One region of the Enterobacter chengduensis genome, then DNA from elsewhere that is predicted to be linked to it. Evidence: predicted binding sites of a transcription regulator. Region 1 holds the regulator's gene; each other region holds the start of a gene.
The links. The regulator CRP, encoded in region 1, controls carbon source genes, mostly activating them, when cyclic AMP is high. The targets are predictions, from matches to a motif close to ATGTGANNNNNNTCACAT.

Region 1 (4,212 bases):
TGACTGGCTAACTCCTTATCTGGATGGTGCAAAATGATTATTCCCTGGCAGGATCTGGCTCCCGAAACGCTCGATAATCTGATTGAAAGCTTTGTATTACGCGAAGGCACCGATTATGGTGAACAGGAACGCTCGCTTGAGCAAAAGGTCAACGATGTTAAGCGCCAGCTGAAAAGCGGCGACGTGGTGCTGGTGTGGTCAGAACTGCATGAGACGGTGAATATCATGCCCCGCAACGCGTTTCACGGCTGATCTTCCACTTTTTCAGTCAGGGAGTTGCTATGTCTGCCAGACATCCGGTTATTGCCGTTACGGGGTCGAGCGGTGCGGGAACCACCACCACCAGCCTCGCCTTTCGCAAGATTTTCGCCCAGCTGAATCTCCGTGCGGCGGAGGTCGAAGGCGACAGCTTTCACCGCTACACGCGTCCGGAGATGGACATGGCCATCCGGAAGGCGCGCGATCTGGGTAAACACATCAGCTACTTCGGCCCGGAAGCCAATGACTTCGGCCTGCTGGAACAAACCTTCATCGAGTACGGTCAGAGCGGCAAAGGGCAGTCACGCAAGTATCTGCATACCTATGATGAAGCCGTTCCCTGGAATCAGGTACCGGGCACCTTTACTCCCTGGCAGCCGCTGCCGGAACCCACCGACGTGCTGTTTTATGAAGGGTTGCACGGCGGCGTGGTCACCCCTCAGCACGACGTGGCGCGCCACGTGGACCTGCTGGTTGGCGTGGTGCCTATCGTGAACCTGGAGTGGATCCAGAAGCTGACGCGCGACATGAGCGAGCGCGGCCATTCGCGAGAGGCGGTGATGGACTCGGTGGTGCGCTCCATGGAAGATTACATCAACTACCTTACGCCGCAGTTCTCCCGCACCCACATCAACTTCCAGCGCGTGCCGACGGTGGACACCTCCAACCCGTTTGCCGCCAAAAGCATCCCCTCGCTGGACGAGAGCTTTGTGGTGATCCACTTCCGCAATCTCGAAGGCATTGATTACCCCTGGCTGCTGGCGATGCTGCAGGGCTCATTTATTTCTCACATGAATACGTTGGTGGTGCCGGGCGGAAAAATGGGGCTGGCGATGGAGCTCATCATGACGCCGCTGGTGGAGCGGTTGATGGAAGGGAAGCAGATCGCGTGAGCATGTTCCCTCTCCCTGTGGGAGAGGGTTAGGGTGAGGGCATCAACACGCACGATGCCCCAATAATTAAGCCTCGATCACCTCATACGAATGGGTGATGTTTACCGCTTTCTCCAGCATTAACGCCACAGAGCAGTACTTCTCCGCAGACAGGTCAACCGCACGGGAAACCGCCGCGTCCTTCAGTGCTTTACCGGTCACCACAAAGTGCAGGTTAATGTGGGTGAACAGGCGTGGCGCCTCTTCGCGACGTTCTGACGTGAGTTTGACCTCACAATCCGTTACGTCATGACGGCCTTTTTGCAGAATCGACACCACGTCAATCGCGCTGCATCCCCCTGCCGCCATCAGCACCATTTCCATCGGGCTTGGCGCTTTATCGCCGGAGTTACCGTCCATCAAAATCTGGTGCCCCGACGCGGACTCGCCCAGGAACGTTAAACCTTCAACCCATTTCACGCGCGCTTGCATATTCTTAAACTCCAACGTTGCATTTTTGGTGACAGATTACGCGTGCGTTACATTTCTCGCAATGGAAGGCGACCTGCATCATGCTGAAGCGAGACACCAGGAGACACGCGGCGAAAGCTATGCTAAAACACTCTGGATGCTACAGTAATACATTGACGTTACACATGTATGCAGAGGACATCAAACTTTACTGGCTGCGAAACGTTACGGTAGCCGACTTCCCAGGGTATGGGTAAGAATTCGATTGCAACCCCAGAGTCCGGATGCATCTGATGACTCTGGTGACAGCTTATAACAGAGGATAACAGCGCATGGTGCTTGGCAAACCGCAAACAGACCCGACTCTCGAATGGTTCTTGTCTCATTGCCACATTCATAAGTACCCATCAAAGAGCACGCTGATTCACCAGGGTGAAAAAGCGGAAACGTTGTATTACATCGTTAAAGGCTCGGTGGCAGTGCTGATCAAAGATGAAGAAGGGAAAGAGATGATCCTTTCTTATCTGAACCAGGGCGATTTCATCGGTGAACTGGGCCTGTTTGAAGAGGGCCAGGAACGTAGCGCCTGGGTTCGTGCAAAGACAGCATGTGAAGTGGCTGAAATTTCTTACAAGAAGTTCCGTCAGCTGATCCAGGTCAACCCGGACATCCTGATGCGTCTTTCTTCCCAGATGGCGCGCCGTCTGCAGGTCACCTCAGAGAAAGTGGGTAACCTCGCCTTCCTGGACGTGACGGGTCGTATCGCACAAACCCTGTTGAACCTGGCGAAACAGCCAGACGCCATGACCCACCCGGACGGCATGCAAATTAAAATTACCCGTCAGGAAATTGGTCAGATCGTCGGTTGCTCCCGTGAAACAGTGGGTCGTATTCTGAAAATGCTCGAAGATCAGAACCTGATCTCCGCCCACGGTAAAACCATCGTGGTCTACGGAACGCGTTAATTCCGCTTAAGCGGCGTGCCATCGCAAGGTGTCACGCCGTTTTTGTCTCTACTCCCCATGTGGCGCAGGCTGATCTATCACCCGGAAGTTAACTACGCACTGCGGCAAACGCTGGTGTTGTGTCTTCCTGTGGCCATAGGCCTGATCCTTGGACATCTTCAGCAGGGCCTGCTGTTTTCCCTCGTGCCCGCCTGCTGCAACATCGCCGGTCTGGACACGCCGCATAAGCGCTTTTTCAAACGCCTGATTATCGGTGGCGGCCTGTTTGCGGGCTGTAGCCTTGCGGTGCAGCTCCTGCTAGCCCGGGATATCCCGCTGCCGCTGATCCTGACCGTGCTGGCGATGACGCTGGGCGTCACGGCAGAAATCAGTTCGCTGCACGCGCGCCTGCTTCCCGCGTCGCTGATTGCGGCCATCTTCACCCTGAGCCTCGCCGGGAATATGCCGGTGTGGGAGCCGCTGCTGATCTACGCGCTCGGCACGCTGTGGTACGGGGTATTTAACTGGTTCTGGTTCTGGCTGTGGCGGGAACAGCCGCTGCGCGAATCGCTGAGCCTGCTCTACGTGCAACTGGCGGAGTACTGCGAAGCCAAATACACCCTGCTGACCCAGCATACCGATCCGGACAAATCCTTACCGCCGCTGCTGGCGCGCCAGCAGAAGGTGGTGGATCTGATAAGCCAGTGCTATCAGCAGCTGCATATGCTCGCCGCCAACAAGAACCACGAATATAAACGGCTGCTGCGCACCTTCCAGGTGGGGCTGGATCTGCAGGAGCATATCTCGGTAAGCCTGCACCATCCGCAGGAGGTGCAAAAGCTGGTCGAGCGCAGCCACGCCGAAGCGGTCATCCGCTGGAACGCGCAGACCGTTTCCGCGCGCCTGCGGGTGCTGGCGGACGATATTCTCTATCACCGCTACCCCACGCGCTTTAACATGGAAAAACAGCTCGGCGCGCTGGAGAAAATTGCCCGTCAGCATCCGGATAACCCGGTCGGCCAGTTTGCCGCCTGGCACTTCAGCCGCATCGCCCGCGTGCTGCGCACCCAGCGCCCGCTGTATCCCCGCGACCTGATGGCGGATAAGCAGAAACGGCTTCCGCTATTGCCCGCGCTCAAAAGCTACCTGTCCCTTAAGTCGTCCGCTCTGCGTAACGCCGCACGGATTAGCGTCATGCTGAGCATCGCCAGCCTGATGGGCATGGCGCTGCATCTGCCGAAACCCTACTGGATCTTAATGACCGTGCTGTTTGTCACCCAGAACGGCTACGGCGCCACGCGGGTGCGTATTCTGCACCGGGCTGGCGGCACCATGGCAGGGCTGATTATTGCGGGCGTAACGCTGCACTTTCACGTGCCGGAAGGCTATACCCTGGCGGGGATGCTGGCGGTCACCCTGGTAAGCTACCTGATTATCCGCAAAAACTACGGCTGGGCGATGGTGGGCTTTACGGTGACGGCGGTGTATACCCTTCAGCTGCTCACGCTCAACGGCGAACAGTTTATCGTTGCCCGCCTGATTGATACCCTGATCGGCTGTCTGATTGCCTTCGGCGGTATGGTCTGGCTCTGGCCTCAGTGGCAAAGCGGGCTGCTGCGCCAGAACGCCCACGACGCGCTGGAGGCTGACCAGCAGGCCATTCGTCT
Region 2 (4,212 bases), 2.4 Mb from region 1:
ACAGCGCCATCGCGCAATATATGAATACCGATTTTATCGTTCTCGATATTTCATTATGCGTGGCCCTGGCCCGCGAGCAATTCTTCGAAAAATTAAAAGATGACGATATTCCGTCACATATTTTTATTGAAGACAATGGTCGCCTGGCGGGCATGATTGCGGTGCGTAAACTGCTGCAGACCGCCGATACGGTACAGCCGGTGAAATCGCTGATGATTTCGCAGTTCCTGCAGGTCAAGCCGGAGGATGAACGTGCCGATGTCGCCGGTCTGCTGGCGCACGGCGGCGCGGATGTCGTGCCGGTGGTCACCCATGGGAAGCTCGTCGGCTGCCTGACCGAGCGCGAAATCGCCCATCTGCTGGAGGATGACGTCACCGAGGACGCCCAGCTTCAGGGGGCGACGCTGCCGCTGGAGAAGCCCTATCTGGAAACCAGCGCCTTCAGCCTGTGGAAGAAACGCTCCGTCTGGCTGCTGCTGCTGTTTGTCGCGGAAGCCTACACCAGTTCGGTGATCCAGCACTTCGAAGAGGCGCTGGAGTCCGCCATTGCGCTGGCGTTCTTTATTCCACTGCTGATCGGCACGGGCGGCAACAGCGGGACGCAGATCACCTCCACGCTGGTGCGCGCCATGGCGCTGGGGGAAGTCCACCTGCGCGACGTCGGGCGCGTGCTGCGTAAAGAGATGACCACCTCGCTGATGATTGCCGTGACGCTGGGTATCGCCGGGTGTATCCGCGCCTGGATGATGGGGATTGGGCTGGAAATCACGCTTATCGTCAGCCTGACGCTGGTGTGCATTACGCTCTGGAGCGCGATCGTGTCGTCCGTGATTCCGATGGTGCTCAAGCGCTGCGGCATTGACCCGGCGGTCGTCTCCGCGCCGTTTATCGCGACGCTCATCGACGGCACCGGGCTGATTATCTACTTCAAAATCGCCCAGTACACGCTGGGGCTGGAGTAATCTTGCGAGCACCGCTTTCTGTGATTGCGGTGCTCACGCCGCTACGCGTCACCAAGGTGATGCGCAATCTCGCGCAGCTGCTGGGCCAGCGCCTGGAGATTTTTCCCCTTCTCCCCTTTTGGCCCGGTAGACTGCCGCACCACCAGACGAGCAGGCAAAATCGAGGACATACGCAGCGCATTATCTTCGCCACTGTCCAGAATACGCCGCACCGCCTCTTTACCCTGCAGATCTAAATCCAGCGAGACCGTCGTTAGCGCCGGGTAGAAAAACGAGCTTTCGTAGGTGTCATCGTAGCCAATCACCGACTTCTCGCCCGGAATTGAAATTTGCTGCTGATGGAACGCGCTCAGGACGCCGAGTGCCATCTGGTCGTTGCCCACCAGCACGGCGGAAAAGTGCGGCGTTTCGCGCAGCATCTGCAGCGCGCCGGCATACCCGCTCTGTGCATCCCAGTTGCCGCGGATCACCGAGGCAGGCTCCAGGCCATAACCCTTCAGGGTTTCGATCCAGCTTTTCAGCCTCAGCTGCGCCGAGACAGAGGACTCTGGCCCCGCCAGCAGAGCGATGTCGCGATGGCCCAGTTCGTAGAGGTATTTAACGCTCGCACGGGTACCGTCAGCCGGGTTAAACGAAACGTTAAACACGGAGCTGTACGGGTCCACATCCAGGAACAAACAGACGATATCGTCGTTGTCTGTGGCGATCTTCTGCGCCTCTTCGGCCTCCAGCGGCACGTTGATGATCACCTTGCTCACCAGCTGAGACTTCAGTTCGTTGATAGAGTCCTGAATGCTGTGGTTGACGTTCTCATCGATCATTGAAATCAGGACCTGATAACCCTCCACGTTCGCATAGCGTTTTACCGCCGCCGCCACCTGAGAAGGGGCATGCAACGCGAGCGAAATTGTCACCAGCCCGACGGTCTGAGTCTGTTTGCCGACCAGCTGCTGAGCCAGGCGGTTGGGCACATACCGTAATAACTCTATGGATTTCTCCACCTTGCTACGCGTGGCGTCGGATACGTTGGCAGATTTATTCAGTACCCTGGACACGGTCTGATAGGAGACGCCCGCATGGCGTGCCACGTCCTCTAACGTTGCGCTTTTCGACTTCATGGTCCGGTTCCTTATGCTGTTATGCGCTGATTGTAACAGGGGCGCTGAAAAAAAACGCTAATCACCCTCTCGCTGCTGGCATAACACATCAAAAAAGTATGACGCTCACAATACAGCACTCCCTGAAAAATCACATTGATTGATACAAAATTGTCTATTTTATTTGCACTTAATCACACATTTATGATCGCGCAATTGCCAGTTGGAGGGTTTAGGCATTTTATGACAGCGGATTTGTGAACGTATTACAAAACAATAAGAGGGTAACAATGAACACGACGATCCGCTCTGTATCTGTTGCGCTGGCTGCGGCGCTAGCGTCTCCTTCGCTGTTTGCAGCGTCTTCAGTACCGATTGATTTTCATGGATATCTTCGCTCCGGCGTGGGCGTCTCACGGGATGGTGGGATGGAGGAGTGGCAAAAAAATAAAATTGGCCGTCTGGGTAACGAAGCCGACACCTACGGCGAGCTGGAGCTGGGCTCTGAGGTTTACAAAAAGAACGACGTCAGCTTCTACCTCGACAGTATGGTGAGCATGGTGTCTGACGGCTCTAACGATAACGAGACTACCTTCGGTGATGATGCCCAGTTCGGTCTTCGTCAGCTGAACCTGCAAATCAAAGGCCTGATCCCGGGCGATCCTAACGCGGTGATTTGGGGCGGTAAACGCTATTACCAGCGCCATGACCTGCACATCATTGATACCAAATACTGGAATATCTCGGGTTCCGGCGCGGGTATTGAGAACTATACGCTCGGCCCAGGCGCGGTCTCCGTGGCGTGGATCCGCGGCGATGCCAACGACGTAGACTATCGCGTTGACGGTGATAACGACGTGAACATCAACTACATCGATCTGCGCTATGCGGGCTGGAAACCATGGGCAGGCGCCTGGACCGAAGTCGGTATCGACTACGCTATGCCCAACCCAACCAACAAGCAGAAAGAGTACGGCGGGCTCTACGAGGCCGATAACGGCGTGATGGTGACCGGCGAAATCAGCCAGGACATGCTGGGGGGTTACAACAAGCTGGTGCTGCAGTACGCCAACAAAGGGCTGGCGCAGAACATGGTGTCCCAGGGTGGCGGCTGGTACGACATGTGGAACTATGTGAACGATGCCAGCGGCTACCGCGTGATCAACACCGGCCTAATTCCCATTACCGACAAGCTCTCCTTCAACCACGTGTTGACCTGGGGGTCGGCGGACGACACCACGCAATTTACCGATAAATCGCGCCTGGTTTCCCTGGTCGGCCGCGCGCAGTATCAGTTCACCGAGTATGTCCGCCTGATTGGCGAAGTGGGTGGTTTCTATCAGAAAGATACCTACACCGACGGCTCGAACTACAAGCAGAGCGGCGAGAAGTATACCCTCGCGCTGGGTCTGGCAGACGGTCCTGATTTTATGTCACGTCCGGAACTGCGCGTGTTTGCCTCCTACCTGAATGATTCCGAAAAAGGAAAATCGTTCGAGGACGGCACGGCGAATAATACCTGGAACTTTGGCGTACAGGTCGAAGCCTGGTGGTAAGTCTTCATTTTTAAAATGCGTTAATCGTTATTGTATCTCCAGCTATTTGCAGCCTCACTCTCTGCTCGGGGATAGCCATTATTTTGGCTATCCCTTTTTTATATTTAATGATTAAAATGTTTATCTAATAACTGGCGTAATGTATCAGACTGCCTGCCAAATATGGCGTGCACCTGCTGACCGATAATAATTACGCCCAGCGCCCCTTCATTCTGTAAGGCCTGTGAATCAACCTTATTCAAATCTTTAACCGTTACGCGCAGGCGGGTAATACAGGCTTCGACGTGTTCGATATTATCATCACCGCCAAACGCGGGAATTAAACGCTGGGTTATTTGACTGTCCATAATACGCCTCATGATATGCAGATAAAAAAATGCCTGCTCGTGGAGCAGGCGTTCTGTGCCTTGTTGCCCGGCGGCTCTTCGCTTGCAGCGCCTACGGGTTGGGTAGGCCGGGTAAGCGCAGCGCCACCCGGCAATAAAACCGCACTACGCTTTACGCCTGAGCACCCGACAGTCCCACGCCAGCAGCACGGTATCGCCCGCTGCGGCGGCGTCTGTCATGCAGTCGGTATACCCCTGCGGCAGCGTGATG
Region 3 (4,212 bases), 190 kb from region 1:
CTTTCTGCCGAGCAGGCGGATGTGGTTACGCACGGAGGCGATGTGCTCCTGCAGCGCGGATTCGCGGGTATAGTCATCCTCGGCGTTGAAATAACGTTCGTACGCCACCAGCGTCATTTTGGCGTCAATCACCACATCTTTGCCCTGCGGCAGCCGCACGATCACATCCGGCTGCATTCGAGAGCGGGCATCGTTTTCGATACTTACCTGCGTTTCATATTCGTACCCTTCCCGCAGACCAGAGGCCTCCAGCACGCGGGTCAGCACCACTTCTCCCCAGTTGCCCTGGGTTTTGTTATCCCCCTTCAGCGCGCGGGTCAGGTTGACCGCTTCCTGCGCCATTTGGGCATTCAGCTGCTGAAGATTGCGAATCTCATGCGCCAGCGTGTGCCGCTCGCGGGCTTCCTGACCAAAGCTGTCCTGCACCTGACGACGAAAACCGTCCAGCTGTTCACGCAGCGGCGTCAGCAGGCTGTTCAGGCTCTGGCGGTTCTGTTCATCAACGCGGCGGTTGCTGTGCTCAAAAATTCGGTTGGCGAGGTTCTCAAACTGTTCGCTGAGGCGCTGCTCGCTGTTGATCATCTGGCGGATTTTATCTTCCGCATGCAGCTGGGTGGATTCCAGGCGGGTGGTCACTTCGCGGAGATCGGCCTCCAGCGACGTGTTGATATCACGCAGGTTGCGCAGCTCGTTGTTGAGCAGTTCACACTCGTCGCGCCAGTGCTCGCTCAGGGCAAGCTGCTGTTTTGTCGCGCTTAAGTCGGCGACGATCTCTTCACGTTCAGCCAGCCGATCGGCCTTCTGCTGCGCGTGCTGGTAGCTGGACATCAGCCAGCCTATCGCCACGCCCGCCAGCGCAATCACCGCATAAATCAGGATTGAGATATCCACAATGCCCCCTGCATCAACGTATTACCCGCACAAAATAGAATTGTGCTGTATAAACGTCCAGTTTGAAAGGGTTTTCCTGCGAGGCGCTACGCAAAAAATAAAGGCCGAACGCGTCGGCCTTTGATTTCGAAAGGAGAGGACTAGATCAGGCGACGCGCGGCTTCTACCACGATTTTCACGGCATGGCTTTCGGTCTGCTTCATCGTTTCGGCGTTCGGGATTTCCTGCTGGGTACGGTTGACGATAACGCCCGCCACCATACCGGCACGCAGACCCTGGCTTGCGCACATGGTCAGCAGCGTGGCGGATTCCATTTCGTAGTTCATTACGCCCATGGACTGCCACTCTTCCATTGAGCCCTTGAAGCGGCTTACCACGCGGCCTGAGAAGGTGTCGTAACGCTCCTGGCCCGGATAGAAGGTGTCGGACGACGCGGTTACGCCTACGTGAGTGGTTGCGCCCACCGATTTCGCGGCTTCAACCAGCGCGGTGGTGCATTCGAAATCCGCCACTGCCGGGAATTCCATCGGTGCAAAGTGCAGGCTTGCCCCGTCCAGACGGACTGATGCGGTCGTGACCAGCACGTCGCCCACGTTGATGTGCGGCTGGATCGCGCCGGTGGTACCGATACGCAGGAAAGTACGAATGCCCAGCTGCGCCAGCTCTTCAACAGCAATAGAGGTAGACGGACCGCCGATACCGGTAGAGCACACGATCACCGCTTTGCCATCCAGCTCTGCACGCCAGGTGGTGAACTCACGATGGGCAGCCAGCTTGACCGGCTTATCCATCAGCGCGGCGATCTTTTCCACACGCTCAGGGTCGCCAGGGACGATCGCGAGCGTAGCCCCTTGTAAATCGTTTTTGGTGAGGCCGAGATGAAAAACATCAGACTTAGACATAGGTGACTCCTCTGTGGGTCGGTTAGTCAGAAGAAGTAAAACGGTACTTTACAGAAGCAGTAAGCATATTTTCGTGACGCACCTCACCATGAATGAAAATGGTTACATTGAATTTCCATAAAAAAGTGATTTACATCACATTAACAAGTTATATCGCCAGGTGCTGCACAAAAGATAGACCGTTTAAGGCACTGTGAGTTGTTAACCTGGTGTCTATATTTACCTTTGCGCTAACTCATTGGTACGGAGAATGCCATGACTGAAAAAACCGGTTTTGCACCTGCTGCGGCCCCGCTTGCTTCAACCATCGTTTCAACCTCAGAAGAGGCCATCACGGCGGGCGAGACCTCCATTCCCTCGCAGGGGGAGAATATGCCTGCTTATCACGCGCGGCCAAAATCGGCAGAGGGTCCGCTGCCCATCGTGATCGTGGTTCAGGAAATTTTCGGCGTTCATGAACATATTCGCGACCTCTGTCGCCGTCTGGCGCTGGAAGGCTATCTGGCCGTTGCGCCAGAGCTCTACTTCCGTCAAGGCGATCCGAACGACTACAGCGATATTCCCACATTGCTTAGCAACCTGGTCAGCAAAGTCCCGGACGCGCAGGTGCTGGCCGATCTCGACCACGTCGCCAGCTGGGCGGCGCGCAACGGGGGCGACCCGCACCGTCTGCTGGTCACCGGTTTCTGCTGGGGTGGACGCATTAGCTGGCTGTATGCCGCGCACAATCCGCAGCTCAAAGCCGCTGTCGCCTGGTACGGCAAACTGGTGGGGGAGAAAACGCTGAATTCGCCGAAACATCCCGTGGATATCGCTACCGAGTTAAATGCCCCGGTGTTAGGCCTGTACGGCGCTCAGGACACAGGGATTTCGCTTGATTCGGTAGAGACCATGCGTCATGCGCTTCGTGCGGCAAATGCAAAGGCGGAGATCGTGGTGTATCCGGATGCCGGGCATGCGTTTAACGCCGACTATCGTCCGAGCTATCACGCGGAATCGGCCAAAGATGGCTGGCAGCGAATGCTGGCGTGGTTTAGCCAGTATGGCGGGAAGAAAGCATAAAAAAGCCCGGTGGCGGCTGCGCCTTACCGGGCCTTAAGGTAGGCCGGGTAAGCGTTAGCGCCACCCGGCAATCCAGCTCCACTACGCCTGACGCAAATTCTGCGCCGCCTTGACCATGTTGGCGAGCGCCGCACGCGTCTCCGGCCAGCCGCGGGTTTTCAGGCCGCAGTCCGGGTTCACCCACAGGCGCTCTGCCGGAATGCGCTGGGCGGCTTTTTTCAGCAGGGCCTCAATCCACTCCACGCTCGGCACGTTCGGAGAGTGAATGTCGTACACGCCCGGCCCGATCTCATTCGGGTAGTCGAACTCTTCAAACGACTCCAGCAGCTCCATGTCTGAACGCGAGGTCTCAATGGTGATCACGTCGGCGTCCAGCGCGGCTATGGAATCCATGATGTCGTTAAATTCGCAGTAACACATGTGGGTGTGGATCTGCGTGTCGTCCTTCGCCACCGATGCATTAATGCGGAACGCCTCTACGCCCCACTTCAGGTAGGCATCCCAGTCGCTGCGGCGCAGCGGCAGACCTTCGCGCAGCGCCGGTTCGTCAATCTGGATAATGCCAATGCCCGCCGCCTCCAGATCCGCCACCTCATCGCGCAGCGCCAGCGCGATCTGTTTGGCGATGGTTTCACGGGTCACGTCTTCGCGCGGGAACGACCAGCAGAGAATGGTCACCGGCCCGGTGAGCATGCCCTTAACCGGCTTGTCGGTCAGAGACTGGGCATATTTGGCCCACTCCACGGTGATCGCTTCCGGACGGCTGACGTCGCCGATCACCACCGGCGGCTTCACGCAGCGGGAGCCGTAGCTCTGCACCCAGCCGTTCTGGGTAAACACAAAGCCGTCAAGGTGCTCACCGAAGTATTCCACCATGTCGTTACGCTCGGCCTCACCGTGCACCAGCACGTCCAGACCTAAACGCTCCTGCTCGATAATCGCCTGCTTGATGTGCTCCGCAATGCCGGTACGGTAGTGATTCGCGTCCAGATTGCCCTTCTTGAAATCGAGACGCAGGCCGCGGATCTCCGTAGTCTGCGGGAAAGAGCCGATCGTCGTGGTCGGCCATGCAGGCAGGTTGAAGCGGGCGCGCTGGGCTTCCGCGCGCACCTCATACGGACTCTGGCGCTGGCTGTCCTGGGCGGTAATAGCCGCCAGACGTTTTTCCACCGCCGGGTTGTGCACGCGCGCCGAATGACGACGCGCTTGGATCGGGGCGCTCCATTCGACAATCGCCTCCGTGTCGCCGCTGTTCAGCGCGTCGCGCAGCAGTGCCAGCTCTTCGCATTTTTGCAGGGCGAAGGCAAACCAGCTTTTTACTTCGGGATCGAGGCGGGTCTCTACGCTGAGATCGAGC

Region 2: FY206_RS09320 (maltoporin) is a predicted target of CRP. The motif match lies at 2,242-2,259, and genes of this name have one in related genera.
Region 3: udp (uridine phosphorylase) is a predicted target of CRP. The motif match lies at 1,917-1,934, and genes of this name have one in related genera.

What each region holds. Positions count from the first base shown of each region.
Region 1 covers NZ_CP043318.1:4,657,209-4,661,420, forward strand. Annotated here, with positions in the region: gene FY206_RS22635 (hydrolase) at 1-37, shown strand, start outside; gene FY206_RS22640 (YheU family protein) at 34-252, shown strand; gene FY206_RS22645 (phosphoribulokinase) at 282-1,151, shown strand; gene FY206_RS22650 (OsmC family protein) at 1,218-1,622, opposite strand; gene crp (cAMP-activated global transcriptional regulator CRP) at 1,934-2,566, shown strand; gene FY206_RS22660 (YccS/YhfK family putative transporter) at 2,624-4,212, shown strand, end outside.
Region 2 covers NZ_CP043318.1:1,907,534-1,911,745, reverse strand. Annotated here, with positions in the region: gene FY206_RS09330 (magnesium transporter) at 1-962, shown strand, start outside; gene FY206_RS09325 (LacI family DNA-binding transcriptional regulator) at 1,004-2,080, opposite strand; gene FY206_RS09320 (maltoporin) at 2,350-3,615, shown strand; gene FY206_RS09315 (PTS sugar transporter subunit IIB) at 3,720-3,962, opposite strand; gene FY206_RS09310 (beta-galactosidase) at 4,107-4,212, opposite strand, start outside.
Region 3 covers NZ_CP043318.1:4,850,888-4,855,099, forward strand. Annotated here, with positions in the region: gene rmuC (DNA recombination protein RmuC) at 1-891, opposite strand, end outside; gene udp (uridine phosphorylase) at 1,032-1,793, opposite strand; gene FY206_RS23480 (dienelactone hydrolase family protein) at 2,049-2,855, shown strand; gene metE (5-methyltetrahydropteroyltriglutamate--homocysteine S-methyltransferase) at 2,937-4,212, opposite strand, start outside.